DNA from 3 places in the Bradyrhizobium sp. SZCCHNS3016 genome. Region 1 is predicted to be linked to each of the others. Evidence: predicted binding sites of a transcription regulator. Region 1 holds the regulator's gene; each other region holds the start of a gene.
The links. The regulator PhoB, encoded in region 1, activates phosphate uptake and scavenging genes when phosphate is short. The targets are predictions, from matches to a motif close to TGTCATNNANCTGTCAT.
Positions count from the first base shown of each region.

Region 2: QW881_RS28005 (UDP-2,3-diacylglucosamine diphosphatase) is a predicted target of PhoB. The motif match lies at 3,494-3,510, and genes of this name have one in related genera.
Region 3: ugpB (sn-glycerol-3-phosphate ABC transporter substrate-binding protein UgpB) is a predicted target of PhoB. The motif match lies at 3,706-3,722, and genes of this name have one in related genera.

Region 1 covers NZ_JAUETE010000001.1:326,290-332,160, reverse strand. The annotation lists gene QW881_RS01570 (HoxN/HupN/NixA family nickel/cobalt transporter) at 1-1,072, opposite strand, end outside; gene QW881_RS01565 (trypsin-like serine protease) at 1,248-2,564, opposite strand; gene phoB (phosphate regulon transcriptional regulator PhoB) at 2,712-3,419, opposite strand; gene phoU (phosphate signaling complex protein PhoU) at 3,436-4,152, opposite strand; gene pstB (phosphate ABC transporter ATP-binding protein PstB) at 4,183-5,004, opposite strand; gene pstA (phosphate ABC transporter permease PstA) at 5,001-5,871, opposite strand, start outside.
Region 2 covers NZ_JAUETE010000018.1:40,022-45,892, forward strand. The annotation lists gene QW881_RS27995 (caspase family protein) at 1-1,610, shown strand, start outside; gene QW881_RS28000 (threonine/serine dehydratase) at 1,621-2,610, opposite strand; gene QW881_RS28005 (UDP-2,3-diacylglucosamine diphosphatase) at 2,658-3,470, opposite strand; gene pyk (pyruvate kinase) at 3,663-5,081, opposite strand; gene QW881_RS28015 (tartrate dehydrogenase) at 5,237-5,871, opposite strand, start outside.
Region 3 covers NZ_JAUETE010000004.1:369,974-375,844, reverse strand. The annotation lists gene QW881_RS11600 (sn-glycerol-3-phosphate import ATP-binding protein UgpC) at 1-443, opposite strand, end outside; gene ugpE (sn-glycerol-3-phosphate ABC transporter permease UgpE) at 554-1,402, opposite strand; gene ugpA (sn-glycerol-3-phosphate ABC transporter permease UgpA) at 1,402-2,283, opposite strand; gene ugpB (sn-glycerol-3-phosphate ABC transporter substrate-binding protein UgpB) at 2,333-3,652, opposite strand; gene QW881_RS11580 (CaiB/BaiF CoA-transferase family protein) at 3,863-5,065, opposite strand; gene QW881_RS11575 (organic hydroperoxide resistance protein) at 5,217-5,642, opposite strand; gene QW881_RS11570 (MarR family transcriptional regulator) at 5,813-5,871, shown strand, end outside.

The DNA.
Region 1 (5,871 bases):
CCGCACGAACGCTGGCAAGCGCTTCGCCGGGCGTCGCCTCGGAACCGCGCTGGCTGCGACCGAGCAGCCTGGCGACCGCCCAGATCAGTCCGAACAGGCCGATCGCGACGAGCCCGAGATTGGTGACATCGTCGCCCAGCGCGGTGGCGACGTCAGCCCATCCCCCCGTCAGGCCAAGCCGCGGCGCCAACAGCGTGAACGCCTCGAAGCTGCCGATCACCAGCGCGATCGCAACGGATGCGCCGGTGATCACGAGGTTATAGCGCAGCTTGCGTGCGGGATCGGTCAGCGCCCAGCGATAGGCGCCGACCATCAGCATGCTGTCGGCGGTGTCGACAGTGGCCATCGCAGCCGCGAACAGCGCCGGGAATACCAGCACATGGGCGAGGCTCGCGCCGCGCGCAGCCTCGGTCGCCGACAGGCTGAGAAGCCCGATCTCGCTCGCGGTGTCGAAGCCGAGACCGAACAGGAAACCGAGCGGATACATGTGCCAGGCGCGTCCCACCAGGCGGAGCACGGGGCTCAGCAGGCGGATGAGGATGCCCCGTCCGGTGTTTCCGGCTGTTTCCATCTCGGACTGTGGCTGTGCCGTGCGGCGCCAGAGGTTCACGAACAGAATGAGGTTCGCCAACGCGATCAGCAGCAGGAAGCCGGCCGATACCGACGTGCCGATGACGCCGCCGATCGCCCTGATCGCGCTCTCTTCATCCAGGAGGTCGGCGCCGGCGATGAGGCTCACGACGATGGTGGCTATGACGACGACGCTGGAATGGCCGAGCGCAAAATAGAGGCCGGCGGCGCGCGGGGCGCTACCGTCCTGCACCAGCTTCCGCACGACGTTGTCGATCGCCGCGATGTGATCCGCATCGACCGCATGGCGCAGTCCGAGCAGCCAGGCCAGCATCGCGGTGCCGACGATGGCGGGCCGGTCGGCGTAGAGCGCGAACGCCCAGGCCCAGGCGAGCGCGTTGGCGGCGACCAGCCCGCCGACGAGCGCAACGTTGCGGCCGGGCTGCGACCGCCACCACAGCAGCCGCGCGGCCCGAGGATGATCAATTGGAACAATCGTCATACTCAGACTGTAGCAAGAGCCAGGCCAGTTCGGTAAGGCCCCGCTGCAGGCGAAAGCTGCAGGAAAACCTGGGTGGCGCTTCCCGGACCGCCCTCTCGCTTGGCAACCCGCTATCCAGTCACGCACAGAACATGACCAGCGGCGGGGACCTCGTCCCTCTCGCCCCCTCCTTCGCTCACCGCGCCGAGGCACTCTGTGCCGCGATCTCGCGCCGCACGACCGTCTCGAACTGGCTCGCGGGGGCGGCGAACATCAGCCGGGTCTCCTCGTGGAACGCCGAGAAGATGCCGACCACGGCCGGCTGTCCGCCGACTTCGGCGAGGATGGGGGAGCCGGAATAGCCGAAATTGGCGAGGCAATGCACCGTCAGCAGCATCCCGTCCTTGGTCATGCCGGCGCTGCAATTGCGCTGGCCGGTCGGCGAATAGCGCCGCTCCTGGCCATAGCCGATCTCGGAGATGGTTCCGGCCGATGTCGCAGCCTGCAATTCCTCGCGCGTCAGCGCCTTGACCGCGACCGGCTTCGACGGCAGCGCGTCCTTCAGCACGATCAACGCCCAATCGGCGGGCGAGCGGTCGAGCGACCACCTGTCGTGCTGGATCGGGACAAAGTCCGGCGCCACGATCAGCTTGTCGGCGACCGACGATGCCGCCGGCGTGCCCCGGTTCATGCCGGCCAGGAAGCGGACGTTGCCGGGGCTGACCTGCGCCACGCCGTTGAACACGCAATGCGCCGCGGTGAGCACGACGCGCGGCGCGACCAGCGTGCCGGTGCACCAGCCGCCGCTCGAGTATTGCGCGACGGTGACGACGCCGATCGACGACGCCGGCCAGGAGGTGGGATCGACGACCTCGCCGATGTGGCGATCGAGCCCGAGCAGTTGCTCCGGACGCGGAGTGGCAATGCCCGCATCCGCCGATTCCGGTTTCGGCTGCCAGGACGCAATGGCGCTCTGGGCCTGGACGCGCTGCGGCTCGGTCAACTTGACCCGCTGCACGTCGCGGCCGGCCGATCGCACGCCGTTGCGGCCGGCCATCACCAGCCAGGCATAACCCTGCACGACGTCCTGCTTCGCGCCACGGCCGTCGAGCAGCATCAGGCCGAGCATGTATTGCGACTGCGCAAAGCCCTGCGCCGCCGCGCGGCTGAACCAGCGACTGGCTTCGCCGTAGTTCGAGGCAACACCCTCGCCATTGACGTAGGCGATGCCGAGATAATGTTGCGCGACGGCGAGCCCCTGATCGGCGGCCTTGCGGTACCAGGCCAGCGCCTCGCTCGGATTACGCGGCACGCCCCAGCCGAACGCCTGCATGAAGCCGACGTCGAACTGCGCCCGCGCATCGCCCTTGGCGGCCAGCGGCAGCAGCCGTCGCATCGCCGCCGCATGCTGCCCGTTGCCTGCCGCCGCGACCGCGTCTTCGAGCTCGGCGGCCGGGGCGCCCGCCGCGCCGCCGAGCAGCACGGCAAGAGATATGATGATGGTCTTGATCAAGGGCGTCCGCTGGGACCGAAACATCGTGACGGGCCACGAAGCAGACACGATCAAGACGGCGGCGGCGTGGCGGAAAGCGGACCGCGATCTCCTCAATCGGGCCGCCTCGCGCCTCACACCTGCTTCGTGCTCACGCCGGATCGCCCCTTACACCTGCTCGCTCTTGGCGAAGCGGTCATCGAGCGCATAACCGGCGCCGCGCACCGTGCGGATCGGGTCCTGCTCGCGGCCGGGATTGAGCAGCTTGCGCAGGCGGCCGATATGGACGTCGACGGTGCGCTCGTCGATGTAGATGTCGCGGCCCCAGACGCTATCGAGCAGCTGTTCGCGGCTGAACACGCGGCCGGGGTGCTCGAGGAAGAATTCGAGCAGGCGGTATTCGGTCGGGCCGAGATCGATCGGCCGCCCCGAGCGCGCCACGCGGCGCTTCTCGCGGTCGAGCTCGATGTCGCCATAGGACAGCACGGTCGCCAGCCGCTCCGGGCTCGCCCGCCGCAGTAGGCCTTTCACGCGCGCCAGGAGCTCCGGCACCGAGAACGGCTTGACGATGTAGTCGTCGGCGCCAGTGGCGAGTCCGCGCACGCGCTCGCTCTCCTCGCCGCGCGCCGTCAGCATGATGATCGGCAGTTGCCGGGTCTCGGAGCGCGCGCGCAGGCGGCGGCACAGCTCGATGCCGGAGAGGCCCGGCAGCATCCAGTCGAGCACGACGAGATCCGGAACGCGCTCCTTGAGCCGCGTGTCGGCCTCGTCGCCGCGCGCCACGGTCTCGACCTCGTAGCCTTCGGCCTCGAGGTTGTAGCGCAGCAGCGTCGTCAGCGCCTCCTCGTCCTCCACCACCAGAATTCGGGCGCCCATGTCTGAACCGTCTCTCTTAGTTACCGGGAATCGTCGATGCGAAGCTCGTCATGTCGCCCTTCGGGCGCTTGTCCATGATCTGCTGGCCTTCGATCATATAGAACACCGTCTCGGCGATGTTGGTCGCGTGATCGCCGATCCGCTCGATGTTCTTGGCGCAGAACATCAGGTGGATGCAGAACGAGATGTTGCGCGGATCCTCCATCATGTAGGTCAGGAGCTCGCGGAACAGCGACGTGCAGATCGCGTCGACCTCCTCGTCGCCCTTCCACACCGTCATCGCCGCCGGCAGGTCATGCGCGGCATAGGCGTCCAGCACCGTCTTGACCTGCGACTGCACGAGATCGGTCATGTGCTCGAGGCCGCGGATCAGCTTCAGCGGATGGAAGTCGCTTTCCAGCGCGGCGACGCGCTTGCCGATGTTCTTGGCGAGGTCGCCGATGCGCTCCAGATCGGTCGCCACGCGCATCGCGCCGACGATCTCGCGCAGGTCGACCGCCATCGGCTGGCGACGGGCGATCGTGAGCACGGCGCGCTCCTCGATGATGCGCTGCAGCTTGTCGACCTCGGCGTCGGTGGCGACCACCTTCTGGCCGAGCGCGATGTCGCGCCGCACCAGCGCATCGACGGAATCGACGATCAGCCGCTCCGCGAGGCCGCCCATCTCCGATACCAGACGGGTGAGGTCCTGCAGATCGCTGTCGAACGCCTTGGCGGTATGTTCACTGGCCATGATGATCTCCTGAAGACAATGTCGTCGGCGTCAGCCGAACCGGCCGGTGATGTAATCCTGGGTCCGCCGATCACTCGGCGAGGTGAAGATCTTGCTGGTGTCGTCGAACTCGATCAGCTCGCCGAGATACATGAAGGCGGTCTTGTCGGAGACGCGCGCCGCCTGCTGCATGTTATGCGTCACGATGGCGATCGTATAGTTTTCGGCGAGCTCCTGGATCAGCTCCTCGACCTTGGCGGTCGAGATCGGATCGAGCGCCGAGCACGGCTCGTCGAACAAGATCACCTCCGGCCGGACCGCCACGGTGCGCGCGATGCACAGTCGCTGCTGCTGGCCGCCGGACAGCGACAGGCCCGAGGCGTTGAGCTTGTCCTTGACCTCGTTCCACAGCGCGCCGCCGCGCAGCGCCTTCTCGACCCGGTCGTCCATCTCCGACTTGGAGATCTTCTCATAGAGGCGGATGCCGAAGGCGATGTTCTCGTAGATCGTCATCGGGAACGGCGTCGGCTTCTGGAACACCATGCCGACCCGGGCGCGCAGCAGATTCAGATCGAGCTTGGGATCGAGGATGTTGGTGTTGTCGAGCATCAGCTGCCCGGTCGCGCGCTGGCCCGGATAGAGATCGTACATCCGGTTGAAGATGCGCAGCAGCGTGGACTTGCCGCAGCCGGACGGGCCGATGAACGCGGTGACGCGGTTGGTGCCCAGCGACAGGTTGATGTTCTTCAGCGCGTGATGGTCGCCGTAGTAGAAGTTGAGGTTGCGCGCAGTCACCTTGGCCGGCGCATCCGGAAGCGCCTTGCCGTGAAGAGCGTGATTGGGCTGACTGACGGAGACGGACAGTTCGGTCATTTGGTGTTCCTCTCGGCGCCGAGAATGCGTGCACCGATGTTCAGGGCGAGCACGGCCAGAGTGATGAGAAGGGCTCCGCTCCAGGCCAGTTGCTTCCAATAGGCATAAGGGCTCTGGACGAAATTGTTGATGGTGACGGGCAGGTTCGCCATCGTCTTGGAGAGGTTGAGGCTCCAGAACTGGTTCGACAGTGCGGTGAACAGCAGAGGCGCGGTCTCGCCGGCGACGCGGGCGGTGGCGAGCAGCACGCCGGTGATGAGGCCCGAGCGCGCCGCCCGATAGGCGATGCGGCGGATCACCAGCGAGCGCGGCAGGCCGAGCGCAGACGCCGCCTCGCGCAGCGGGTTGGGCACGAGCAGCAGCATGTCCTCGGTGGTGCGCAGCACCACCGGGATCACGATGACCGCCAATGCAAGGGAACCCGCGAGTGCCGAGAAGCCGCCCATCGGCACCACGACCGCACCATAGATGAACAGGCCGATGATGATCGAGGGCGCCGACAGCAGGATGTCGTTGATGAAGCGGATCACCGAGGTCAGGCGGTCATTGCGGCCGTATTCGGCGAGATAGGTGCCGGCGAACAGGCCGAGCGGCGCGCCGATGCCGACGCCGATGATCGTCATGATCAAGGAGCCGACGATGGCGTTGCGCAGGCCGCCTTCGCTGGAGCCAGGCGGCGGCGTGTCGGCGGCAAAAACCTGCAGGCTGAGGCCGGCGAGTCCGTTATAGAACAGCGTGAACAGGATCAGCGCCAGCCAGGTGACGCCGAACATCGCGGCGGCGACGCAGAGGCCGCGGATCACGATGTCCCTGCGGCGCCGGCGCGCATAGATCGGATTGACCTGCGCATCGAGTGTAAGCGTGTCA
Region 2 (5,871 bases), on a different contig from region 1:
ACCTTCACACGCCACCGCGCGCGCTGGCAGCTCCCTCACCTGCAAGGGAGAGCAACACCCCCGCAGCGATCCCTCAAGGAGCCGAGCCACGCGTCGCACTCGTGATCGGCAATGCGAGCTATCAGAACGCGCCACCGCTGGAGAACCCGGACAACGACGCCCATGCTGTTGCCAAGCTGTTGAACTCGGCCGGCTTCGAGGTGATCACGGCGACCGACCTGACGCAGAACGAGATGCTCAAGGTCGTCCAGGATTTTTCGAGCCGGGTGGCAGCAAACGGCCCGAACACAGTGGCAATGGTCTACTACGCCGGCCACGGGGTTCAGCTCGCGGGCGAGAACTATCTGATCCCGATCGATGCCCGTATCTCAGCGCCCTCCGACCTGACGACGGGGACGATCCGTCTGGTGGACCTGATGGCAACGCTCGACGCCATCCCGAGCCGCATGCGGATCGTCGTGCTGGACGCCTGCCGCAACAATCCATTCCCTGCCATCAACGATGCCGGACGCGGACTTGCCATCGTCGACGCACCGAACGGCTCCATCCTCGGATATTCGACCTCGCCTGGCGAGGAGGCGCTCGACGGGCGTGGCGAGAACAGCCCGTACGCGCAGGCGTTCCTGAACCTGGCGCGGCAGCCGAACCTGCCGATCGAGCAATTGTTCAAGCGCATTCGCCTGCAGGTGAACCAGAGCACCGATGGTCGACAGACGCCGTGGGAGAGCTCTTCGTTGATCAGTGATTTCACCTTCTTCGGCGAATCCCTGGTTGCCGCAGCGCGCGCGCCGGAGAACGCGCCCGTGGTGCAGATGGCCGCCAACCTGCCGAGCCGTTCCGTGCGGCAGGCCTATGACTACGTGCTGTCGGAGAACCGTCCGCAATATTATCGCGAGTTCATCGCGATGTACCCGCGCGATCCGCTCGCCGACCGCATCCGCGCACTGCTCGCCGGCCTCGTGCAGGCCGCGGCGTGGCACCAGGCCGTGCTGGCGAATTCGCCGGCCGCCTATCAGAGCTTCCGAGAATCCTATGCCGACAGCCCATATGCGCCGGTCGCGCTGCGGCTGCAGGGACAGCCTCGGCCCATCCCCGTGCTGCAACCGAGCCGTCTCATCATGCCACCGCAACTGGCACCGATCGCTCGGCCGTTCAATCCCGGCGCCCAGATCCAGAGCCATCCAGGCCCGCAACCGAAGCTGCCGACCACCAGCGTGCCGCCGCGCGGACCGATGCCGCCAACGGTGGTCACGAAAGGCAATGCCATCAACAACGCGGGTCCCAACAAGGTCGTCGATCCCAGGCCAATCGCTCAGACCAGGTTGCGCGACAGGATCATGCCGCCGGCAAATCCGCCTGTCGCCGCGAAGATCCAGCGCGATCCACTGAAGCGCAGTCCTGGGCGGCCATTCGACACCCGCGAGGTCCGGCGTCCCTTCCCCGGCAATTCCGGACCGTTCAAGCCGAACATCAACGCGTCGCGTCCGTCGATGGCGCGTGGCCAAGGCGGGATGCAGGGCGGCCCGACGCGGGGCACGCCGCACATCGCGCAGTCCGGACTGCGGATCGGCGGTGGGGGATCTGCAAAAGGCGGCCTCAGCTTTCACTGAGGCTTGATCGTCAGGCGATCAGCCTGGCGTAGAGCTCAGCATCGACATTGCCGCCGGACAAAACGATCACCACCGTCTTGCCCGCCACATCCAGCCGGCCGGCCAGCAATGCCGCAAGCCCGACCGAACCACCGGGCTCGACGACGAGCTTCAGCTCCCGGAAGGCAAAGCCGACCGCGCGCCCCACCTCCTCATCCGAGGCCTCGACCGCAGCCGATAGCAGTTGGCTGTTGATCGCGAAGGTGATCTCGCCCGGAATCGCCGCCATCAGCGCGTCGCAGATGGTGCGTCCCTTCGCATCATGGGCCTCGCGGTGGCCGGCCCGCAGCGAGCGCGCATGGTCGTCAAAGCCCTTCGGCTCAGCCACGACCATCTGGGTGCTCGGAAAATGCGCCTTCACCGCGGTCGAGACGCCGGCAAGCAGACCACCGCCCGAAGCCGGGACGATCACCAGATCCGGCGACAGGCCCAGCGCCGCGAGGTCTTCGGCGATCTCGCGGCCGACGGTGCCCTGCCCTGCGATGACGTGGGGATCGTCATAGGGCGGCACCACCGTAGAGCCGCGCTTTGCAGCGATGTCGCGCGCGATCGCTTCACGGTCCTCGCGATCGCGATCATAGAGCACGACCTCGGCGCCGAACGCCTTGGTGCGCTCGCGCTTGGCCGCCGGCGCATCCGAGGGCATCACGATCGTGGCGTCCATGCCCAGCAATGTGGCGGCATGGGCGACGCCCTGCGCATGATTGCCGGAGGAGAATGCGACGACGCCGTTGCCGCGCGCTGCCTGCGGGATCGACGCCAGTTTGTTGTAGGCGCCGCGGAACTTGAACGAGCCGGTCCGCTGCAGCACCTCCGGCTTCACGAAGACGTTCGCCTTGAACTGCTCGCTCAGCACGGGAGCCGGCAGCAGCGGAGTCCGCACGGCCACGGGCGCGAGCACGCGTGCCGCCGCATCGATGTCGGCGGCGGTCACGGGCAGGATTGGGGAATGAGTTGTCATGCCCCTATTTTACCGCGCCCGATTGCCGAGAGGCAAGGGAGCCGGTGTCAGGCGGCGCGGGCGGCCAGTTGGGGAACCGGCGCGCGCTGCCGCAGCGGATCGGTCCAGGTGAGGATCTCGAAGCGGCCGTCCTCGTGCTCGACCAGCGCCGTGCAGCTCTCGACCCAGTCGCCGCAATTCATGTAGCGAATGTCGTCCTGATCGCGGATGACAGCGCAATGGATATGGCCGCAGATCACGCCGTCAGCGCCATGCCTTCGCGCCTCGGAGGCCAGCGCCGTCTCGAACGCGCCGATGTAGTTCACCGCGTTCTTGACCTTCTGCTTGGCCCATTGCGACAGCGACCAATAGGGAACGCCGAACATGCGACGGAAGAAGTTGACCAGACGGTTCATCTGGATCGCGAAGTCATAGGCCTTGTCGCCGAGATGGGCGAGCCAGCGCGCGTTCTGCACGACCAGATCAAAGATGTCGCCGTGGATCACCAGATAGCGTTTGCCGTCAGCGCCGGTGTGGACGATGTTCTCGACGACGTCGATGCCGCCGAAATGCGTGCCGTAATAACCGCGCAGGAACTCGTCGTGATTGCCGGGGACGTAGACGATCTTGGCGCCCTTGCGCGCCTTGCGCAGCATCTTCTGCACCAGGTCGTTATGCGACTGCGGCCAATGCCAGCTCGATTTGAGCGCCCAGCCGTCGATGATGTCGCCGACCAGATAGATCGTATCTGCATCATGGTGGCGCAGGAAATCGACGAGGAGATTGGCCTGCGAGCCGCGGGCTCCGAGATGAACGTCCGAGATGAACAACGTCCGAAAGCGCCGAGCCGGGCTTTCTTCACCAGCAGTCTCAAGTCCCATGCGCGCCCACCTAACAGTCCCTGATGACACCGCGATGACGAAACGCCGCACCGGCAGAACCCATCCTGCCGGACCGCGACCGGACACCGCTCGTTCGACGACTCGCGACGTCCTTCGTCACTGCCCCGCGATACCAGCGGGGTGCGACAATCAGGCGACAGGCGGGCGGCGCGAACAGGGAAAAACAGCCTCCTATCTCGGCACGGTGACGACGCGCAGATTGTTGGTGGTGCCGGCCCGCGCGAACGGGATGCCGGCGACGACGACGAGCAGATCGCCGGCTTCAGCGAACTCCTCCTGCACGGCGAAGAAGGTCGCGCGCTCGACCATCTCCTCGTAGCTCTGCACGTCCTGCGACAGCACGCTGTGCGCGCCCCACAGCAGGCACATGCGCCGCGAGGTGTCCTCGTTCGGAGTGATCGCCAGAATCGGCAGGCTCGGCCGCTTGCGCGCAACGCGCGAGGCCGAGGTTCCGCTCGACGTATAGGCCACGATCGCCCTGGCGTGGATTGCCGAGGCGAGATCGGCCGCCGCGGTTGCCACCGCATGCGGCGGCGTCTGCTCCTCGCCCGGCTGCGTCGCCTCGACGATCGAGCGATACATCTTGTGGCCTTCGGTGGCCTTGATGATGCTGTCCATCATCGCCACCGCCTCGCGCGGGTATTGGCCGCTGGCGGATTCGGCCGACAGCATCACCGCGTCGGCGCCGTCATAGATCGCAGTGGCGACGTCCGAGACCTCGGCGCGCGTCGGCGTCGGCGTCGCCACCATCGAATCCAGCATCTGCGTCGCGACGATCACCGGCTTCACCGCGAGCCGGCAGGCGCGCACCAGCTCCTTCTGCTTGCCCGGCACGTCCTCGTTGGGAATCTCGACGCCGAGATCGCCGCGCGCGACCATGATCGCATCCGACAGCTGGATGATGTCGTCGATCCGCTCCAGCGCCGCCGGCTTCTCGATCTTGGACATGATGCCGGCGCGGCCGTTGATGAGGCCCCTCGCCTCAAGCACGTCCGACGGCTTCTGCACGAACGACAGCGCCACCCAGTCGACGCCGAGCTCGAGCCCGAAGGCGAGATCGGAGCGGTCCTTGGCCGTCAGCGGCGACAGCTCCAGAATGGTGCCCGGCAGATTGACGCCCTTGTGATTGGAAATCGCGCCGCTGACGATCACCTTGGCCTCGATCCAGTCGTCGCCGAGGCCGGTGACGCGGACGCGCACGCGGCCGTCATCGATCAGAAGATCGTGACCGGGCGAGACCGCCGCAAAGATCTCCGGATGCGGCAACGGAATCGACGTCTTGTCGCCCTCGGTGCCGTTGAGGACAAATCGAATCGTCTCGCCGACTTCGACCTGGATCTTCTTGTCGCGCAGAGTGCCGACGCGAATCTTAGGACCCTGCAGATCCATCAAGATGCCGATCGGCCGCTGCACTTCCTTCTCGAGCGCGCGGATCGCGGCATGGACCTTGGCGTGATCGGCCTGGGTGCCGTGGCTGAAGTTGAGACGAAAGGTGTCCACACCGGCGAGGAACAGCGCTTTCAGCATCTCCGGAGAATTGCTCGCGGGACCGACAGTCGCAACGATCTTGGCTCGACGGTGACGACGCATGATGTGTCCTTTCTCCTTAAGCCGTGTCTCGCGTCTCTATGACACGCATGTGATTGGCATGCGCGGACGCAGCGGAAGCGCTGATATACGCCCCGCAGCGTCCATTGCAAGCGCGACACGGAACACGCCAAAATTGTGCAAGAGAACAGCACGCCTCAGACGTTGGAGCCTTGGATCGCGTCGATGACGGCGTCGGTCACCTCCCTGGTCGTCGCCTTGCCGCCCACATCGGGCGTGAGGATGCCGGCTGCACACACCTTCTCCACCGCCGCCATCAGCCGCGCGGCCGCGTCCCGCTCACCGAGATGCTCGAGCATCTGCGCGCCGGTCCAGAATGTTGCGACCGGATTGGCGATGCCCTTGCCGGTGATGTCGAACGCCGAGCCGTGGATCGGCTCGAACATCGACGGGAAGCGGCGCTCCGGATCGATGTTGCCGGTCGGCGCCACGCCGAGGCTGCCGGCCAGCGCGCCGGCGAGATCGGACAGAATGTCGGCATGCAGATTGGTCGCCACGATGGTGTCGAGGCTCTTCGGCTGCAGGGTCATGCGCACGGTCATCGCATCGACCAGCATCTTGTCCCAGGTCACATCGGGGAATTCCCGCGCCACTTCGGCGGCGATCTCGTCCCACATCACCATGCCGTGGCGCTGCGCATTCGACTTGGTGACGACGGTGAGGAACTTGCGCGGCCGCGACTGCGCCAGCTTGAACGCGTAGCGCATGATGCGGGTGACGCCGACGCGGGTGAAGACGGCAACCTCCGTGCCGACCTCCTCCGGCAGGCCGC
Region 3 (5,871 bases), on a different contig from region 1:
GCGCGGCCCATCGCCACGCGCTGACGCTGGCCCCCGGACAGCTGCCGCGGCTTCCGCTCGAGCATGGAGCCGAGCTCGAGAATGCGCGCGGCGTCCTCGACGCGCGTCCTGATCTCCTTCTCCGCCATGCCGCGATTGCGCAGGCCGTAGGCCATGTTGTTATAGACGGTCATGTGCGGATAGAGCGCATAGTTCTGGAACACCATCGCGATGTCGCGATCGGCAGGCTCGATGGCATTGACGATGCGGCCGCCGATGTCGATCTCGCCCGACGTGATCGTCTCGAGCCCCGCGACCATCCGCAGCAGGGTGGATTTGCCGCAGCCCGACGGCCCGACCAGCACGCAGAACTGACCATCGCCGACATCGACATCGACGCCTTTGATGGCTTCGAAGCCGCCGGGATAGACCTTGCGGACGTTGCGGAGTGTGACGTTGGCCATGGGTTACCTAGCGAATAGCGAATGGGGAGTGGCGAACAGGGAAGGGGACGAAGCGAGCCGTTGCGCGAACATCCCTGTTCGCCACTCGCCATTCGCTATTCGCCCCCTCGTCACTTTTCCGTCTCCACCAGCCCCTTGACGAACAGGCGCTGCATGACGACGACGACGAACACCGGCGGCAGCATCGCGAGCACGGCGGTCGCCATGACGACCGGCCACTCCGTCAGCGCGTCGGTCGTCGTGATCATCTTGCGGATGCCGATCTGGATGGTCTGCATGTCGTCGCGCGTGGTGATCAGCAGCGGCCAGAGATATTGATTCCAGCCGAGGATGAACAGGATCACGAACAGCGCCGCCATGTTGGTGCGCGACAGCGGCAGCAGGGTGTCCCAGAAGAAGCGGAGCGGCCCGGCGCCGTCGATGCGGGACGCCTCCAGCAGCTCGTCCGGCACGGTCATGAAGAACTGGCGGAACAGCAGCGTGGCGGTGGCCGAGGCGATCAGGGGCAGCGCCAGCCCCGCATAGCTGTCGAGCATGTGCAGGTCGGCGACGATCTTGTAGGTCGGATAGATGCGCACCTCGACCGGCAGCATGAGGGTGATGAAGATGAGCCAGAAGATCGGCATGCGGAACGGGAAGCGGAAGTAGACGACCGCATAGGCCGAGATGATCGAGATCGCGATCTTGCCGACGGCGATCAGCAGCGCCATGACCAGCGAGTTCAGCAGCATGGTCGCCACCGGCTCGCGGGTCGAGCCGCTCGTGCCGACGAAGATGGTCTGATAGTAGGTCGACAGGAAGTGCCCGCCCGGCAGCAGCGACATCTGCCCGTTGGCGATGACCGCATTGTCCTGCGTCGAGGCGACGAACGCGAGATACACCGGGAACGCCACGATCGCGATTCCGATCCACAGGATGGCGTGCGCGACGTAGCGTCGAATGCCTTCTTGCTCGACCATCAGTAGGTCACCTTGCGCTCGACGAAGCGGAACTGGATCGCCGTCAGCACGATGACGATGACCATCAGAACGACGGACTGTGCGGCCGACGAGCCGAGATTGCCGCCGAGCAGGCCGTCCGTGTAGACCTTGTAGACCAGCGTCTCGGTGGACTTGCCCGGGCCGCCACGGGTCATCGTGTCGATGATGCCGAACGTCTCGAAGAAGGCGTAGACGATGTTGATGACCAGCAGGAAAAAGATGGTCGGCGACAGCAGCGGGAAGGTCACGGTCCAGAACCGCCGCATCGGCCGCGCGCCGTCGATCGCGGCGGCCTCGAGCACGCTGCGGGGGATGCTCTGCAGCCCGGCGAGGAAAAACAGGAAGTTGTAGGAGATCTGCTTCCAGGCGGCCGCGAGGATGATCTGCAGCGCCGCCTGGTCGCCGTCGAGCAGCGGATTCCAGTCGATGCCCATCGCGCGCAGATAGCGCGAGATCACGCCGAGCGACGGATGCAGCATGAAGATCCAGAGCACGCCCACCACCGGCGGCGCGACGGCATAGGGCCAGATCAGCAGCGTCCGGTACAGCGTGACGCCGCGCAGCGGCTTGTCCGCCATGACCGCGAGCAGCAGCGCGACCGAGAGCGACGAGAGCGCGATGGCGAAGGAGAAGCCGAATGTGCGGAGAATGGCTTGAAAATAGTCCGGCTGACTGAGCAGGTCGGCGTAGTTCTCGAACCAGACGAAGCTCGTGGACAGGCCGAACGCGTCCTGCAGCAGGAACGACTGGATAACGGCCTGGATCGCGGGCCAATAGAAGAAAATCAGCACGATCGCGAGCTGGGGAGCGACCAGCACGAACGGCAGCAGTTTTGATTGGAAGATGGCGTTCTTCTGCATGGTCGGTCGGCGAGCCGGCAGGCCCCGGGTGGCCTGCCGGCTCTTGGCCTCACTTCACGGCCGTCTTTTCGAACTGGCGCAGCATTTGGTTGCCGCGCTCGACCGCGGCGTCCAGCGCCTGCTTGGCGGTCTTCTTGCCGGCCAGAGCCTGCTCGATCTCCTCCGACCAGACGTCACGCAGTTGCACCATGTTGCCAAGACGCAGGCCGCGGGAATTCTCCGTCGGCTCCTTGTTGGTCAATTCGAGCAGCGGCGTCTCCAGGTAGGGCTGATCCTTGTAGAAGCCCTCGGCCTTGGCCTTCGCGTAGGCCGCCTTGGTGATCGGCAGATAGCCCGAGGCCTTGTGGATATAGACCTGACGATCGGTGTCCGAGAGGAAGGTCAGGAACTTCGCCACGCCCTTGTATTCGTCCGCGCTCTTGCCGCCCATCACCCAGAGCGAGGCGCCGCCGATGATCGAGTTCTGCGGTGCGCCCTTGGCGTCGGGATAATAGGGCATCGGCGCAGCGGTGAAGGCGAACTTGGCCTGCGCCTTGACGTTGCCGAAGAACGCCGACGAGGTCAGGTAGATCGGGCATTCGCCCGAGGTGAAGCGGCCCTCGCCGGTGTTGGTGCGGCCGGCATAGTCGTAGGTCTTGTCCTTCTGCAGCTCGACCAGGTTTTCGAGATGCTTCACCTGCAGCGGACCGTTGAACTCCAGCACGGTGTCGAAGCCGTCGAGACCGTTCGCCTTGCTGGCGAGCGGCACGTTGTGCCAGGCGGAGAGCTGCTCGAGATTGACCCAGGTGACCCACGAGCCGGAGAAGCCGCAGGTCGGATGGCCGGCCGCCTTCAGCTTCTTGGCGGTCTCGAACAGCTCGGGCCAGGTCTTCGGGATCTCGGCGTTGACCTTCTTCAGCTCGTCGAGATTGACCCACATGACCGTGGAGGACGAGTTGAAGGGGAACGACAGCATCTCGCCCTTCGAGGTCGAATAGTAGCCGGTGATGGCCGGCAGGTAGCTCTTGGGATCGAACTTCTCGCTGGCGTCCTGCATCAGCTTGTAGACCGGCTTCACGGCGCCGGTGGCGGCCATCATCGTGGCGGTGCCGACCTCGAACACCTGCATGATATGCGGCGCATTGCCGGCGCGGAAGGCGGCAATGCCGGCATTCATCGTATCGGCGTAGTTGCCCTTGTAGGTCGGAACGACCTTGTAGTCGGTCTGCGAGGTGTTGAAATCGTTGGCGAGCTTGACGATGACGTCGTTGTTGGCGCCGGTCATCGCGTGCCACCACTGAATCTCCGTCACCGCATGTGCAGGTGCGGCGGCGCCAAGGACCAGCGTGGCTGCCGCGGCGGCGGCGGTCCAGAATTGTCGAAGTGACATTAAAAAATACCTCCCATGGAACGTCATCGGCGTCGCGGCCGTAGCAGCGCGAGATGACAGTTTTGTGAATGTATAACCGGTTGGATCGTCAGCGGAAAGCGCGTTCGTCGCGGCTTCGCGGCGGAATGCCGCGACTTGCGCGAGACGGCGCGGCGCCGGGGCGATGCCCCAGGCGACGCTAGCGTGGGGAGACGACAGGCTGATGGCGCTTCAGCGCTTGCGCTCGGCGCACACCGTGCCCTGGGACAGCAGGGCCTGGATCTCGTGCTCCGAGTAGCCGAACTCGCTGAGCACCTCCTGCGCATGCTGGCTGAACTTCGGCGGGGTGGAGCGCAGGGTCGGCTTGGTGCGTTCGAGCCGGATCGGCGACGCGACGCCCTTGTACCAGTCCTTTTCGATGACATCGCCGCGGTAGATCGTGTGCGGATTGGTCAGCGCCTGGTCGATCTTCTGCACGGGTCCCGCCGGCAGGCCGGCCGCGAGCAGCCGGTCGCACAGCGGCTCCGCCTCGAATTGGCTGAAGACGGCGGCGAGTTCGCCGCGCAGCGCCTCGCGATTGGCGACGCGATCCTTGTTGCGGGCGAAGCGCGGATCGGTGCCGAGCTCCGGCCGGCCGATTTCCTTGGCGAGCTTGCGGAAGGTGCCGTCATTGCCGACGCCGATGAAGATATCGTCCGTCTTGGTCGGGAAGATCGCGTAGGGAACGAGGTTCGGATGCTCGTTGCCGGTCAGCGACGGCGGCTTGCCGTGCATGAAGTAGTTTGCGGTATGCGGATGCATGATCGCGAGGCCGGTCTCATACAGCGTGACCTCGAGGAACTGGCCGAGCCCAGAGCGCTGCCGCTCCGACAGCGCCATCAGGATGCCGATCGCGGCATAGAGTCCGGTGGTGATGTCGACCAGCGGCACGCCGATCCGCATCGGTCCGCTCTGCGAGGAGCCGGTCGCGGCGATCATGCCGGTCATCGCCTGGATGATCGCGTCATAGCCGGGATTGCCGCCGCGCGGACCGTCGGCGCCGAAGCCGCAGATGCGGCAGTGCACCAGCTTCGGGAATTTCCCGCGCAGCGTGTCGCTGCCGATGCCCCACTTCTCCAAGGTGCCGGGCTTGAAGTTCTCGATCAGCACGTCGGCGGTCTCGAGCATCCGCATCAGCACGACGCGGCCACCCTCGGAAGCGAGATCGAGGCCGATCGAACGCTTGTTGCGGTTGATCCCGACGAAATAGGCGGCGTCCTCGTCGTGGAAGGGAGGGCCCCAGTCGCGGACCTCGTCGCCGGCCGGCGGTTCGACCTTGATCACGTCGGCGCCGTGATCGGCCAGGATCTGTGTGCAGTAGGGCCCGCCGAGCACGCGCGTCAGATCGATCACGCGCAGTCCGGCCATGGCGCCGGGAGCAAATTGGGGTGTCATCGGATGTCGCGAGGTTGGTTTCAGCTCGCGGCCATTAAGCATTGCTGCGGCGCTGGTGCAAACGCGGCTCGCCGAATGGCGCCGTCGCGAAAACGCGAGGCCTGCCCTGCGGCGGGCGCGGGAAAACGCTGCCGCAGGGCGGAATTCAGCCTCAGACGACGGTCAGCTTGACGTCGACATTTCCGCGCGTGGCGTTGGAATAGGGGCACACCTCGTGCGCCTTGGCGACCAGAGCCTCGGCGTCGGCCTTGGCGAGGCCGGGCAGCGACACCGCGAGCTCGACGGTGATGCCGAAGCCGCCTTCTGAACGCGGGCCGATGCCGACGGTCGAGGTCACCGACGTGTCGGCGGGAACCTTCGGGCCGCCCTGCGAGCCGACAAACTTCATCGCGCCGATGAAGCAGGCCGCATAGCCGGCCGCGAACAACTGCTCCGGATTGTTGCCGGCGCCGCCGCCGCCGCCGAGCTCCTTCGGGGTGGAGAGCTTGACCTTGAGCGAGCCGTCGAGGGTCGCGGCTTCGCCGTCGCGGCCGCCGGTCGCCTTGGCGCTGGTCTTGTAGAGCACGTTCACGGACATGGGGTGTCTCCCGGTTGGATGGACGAATTCAGTGGGACCATATTGCACACAATTAGATTGTGTACAATATAATTGTTCGGTAGAAAATTCGTGATCGGGGCGCCGGGCCCGTTGTCGACCCGAGGCGTGCGGGCTCAAGATGCCGATAGGATCGACCTGTGGTGACCTCGATGCGAAAGAAGTCCGCGGCAGACCTGCCGCTCCAGCTCGGCAACCAGCTCTGCTTCGC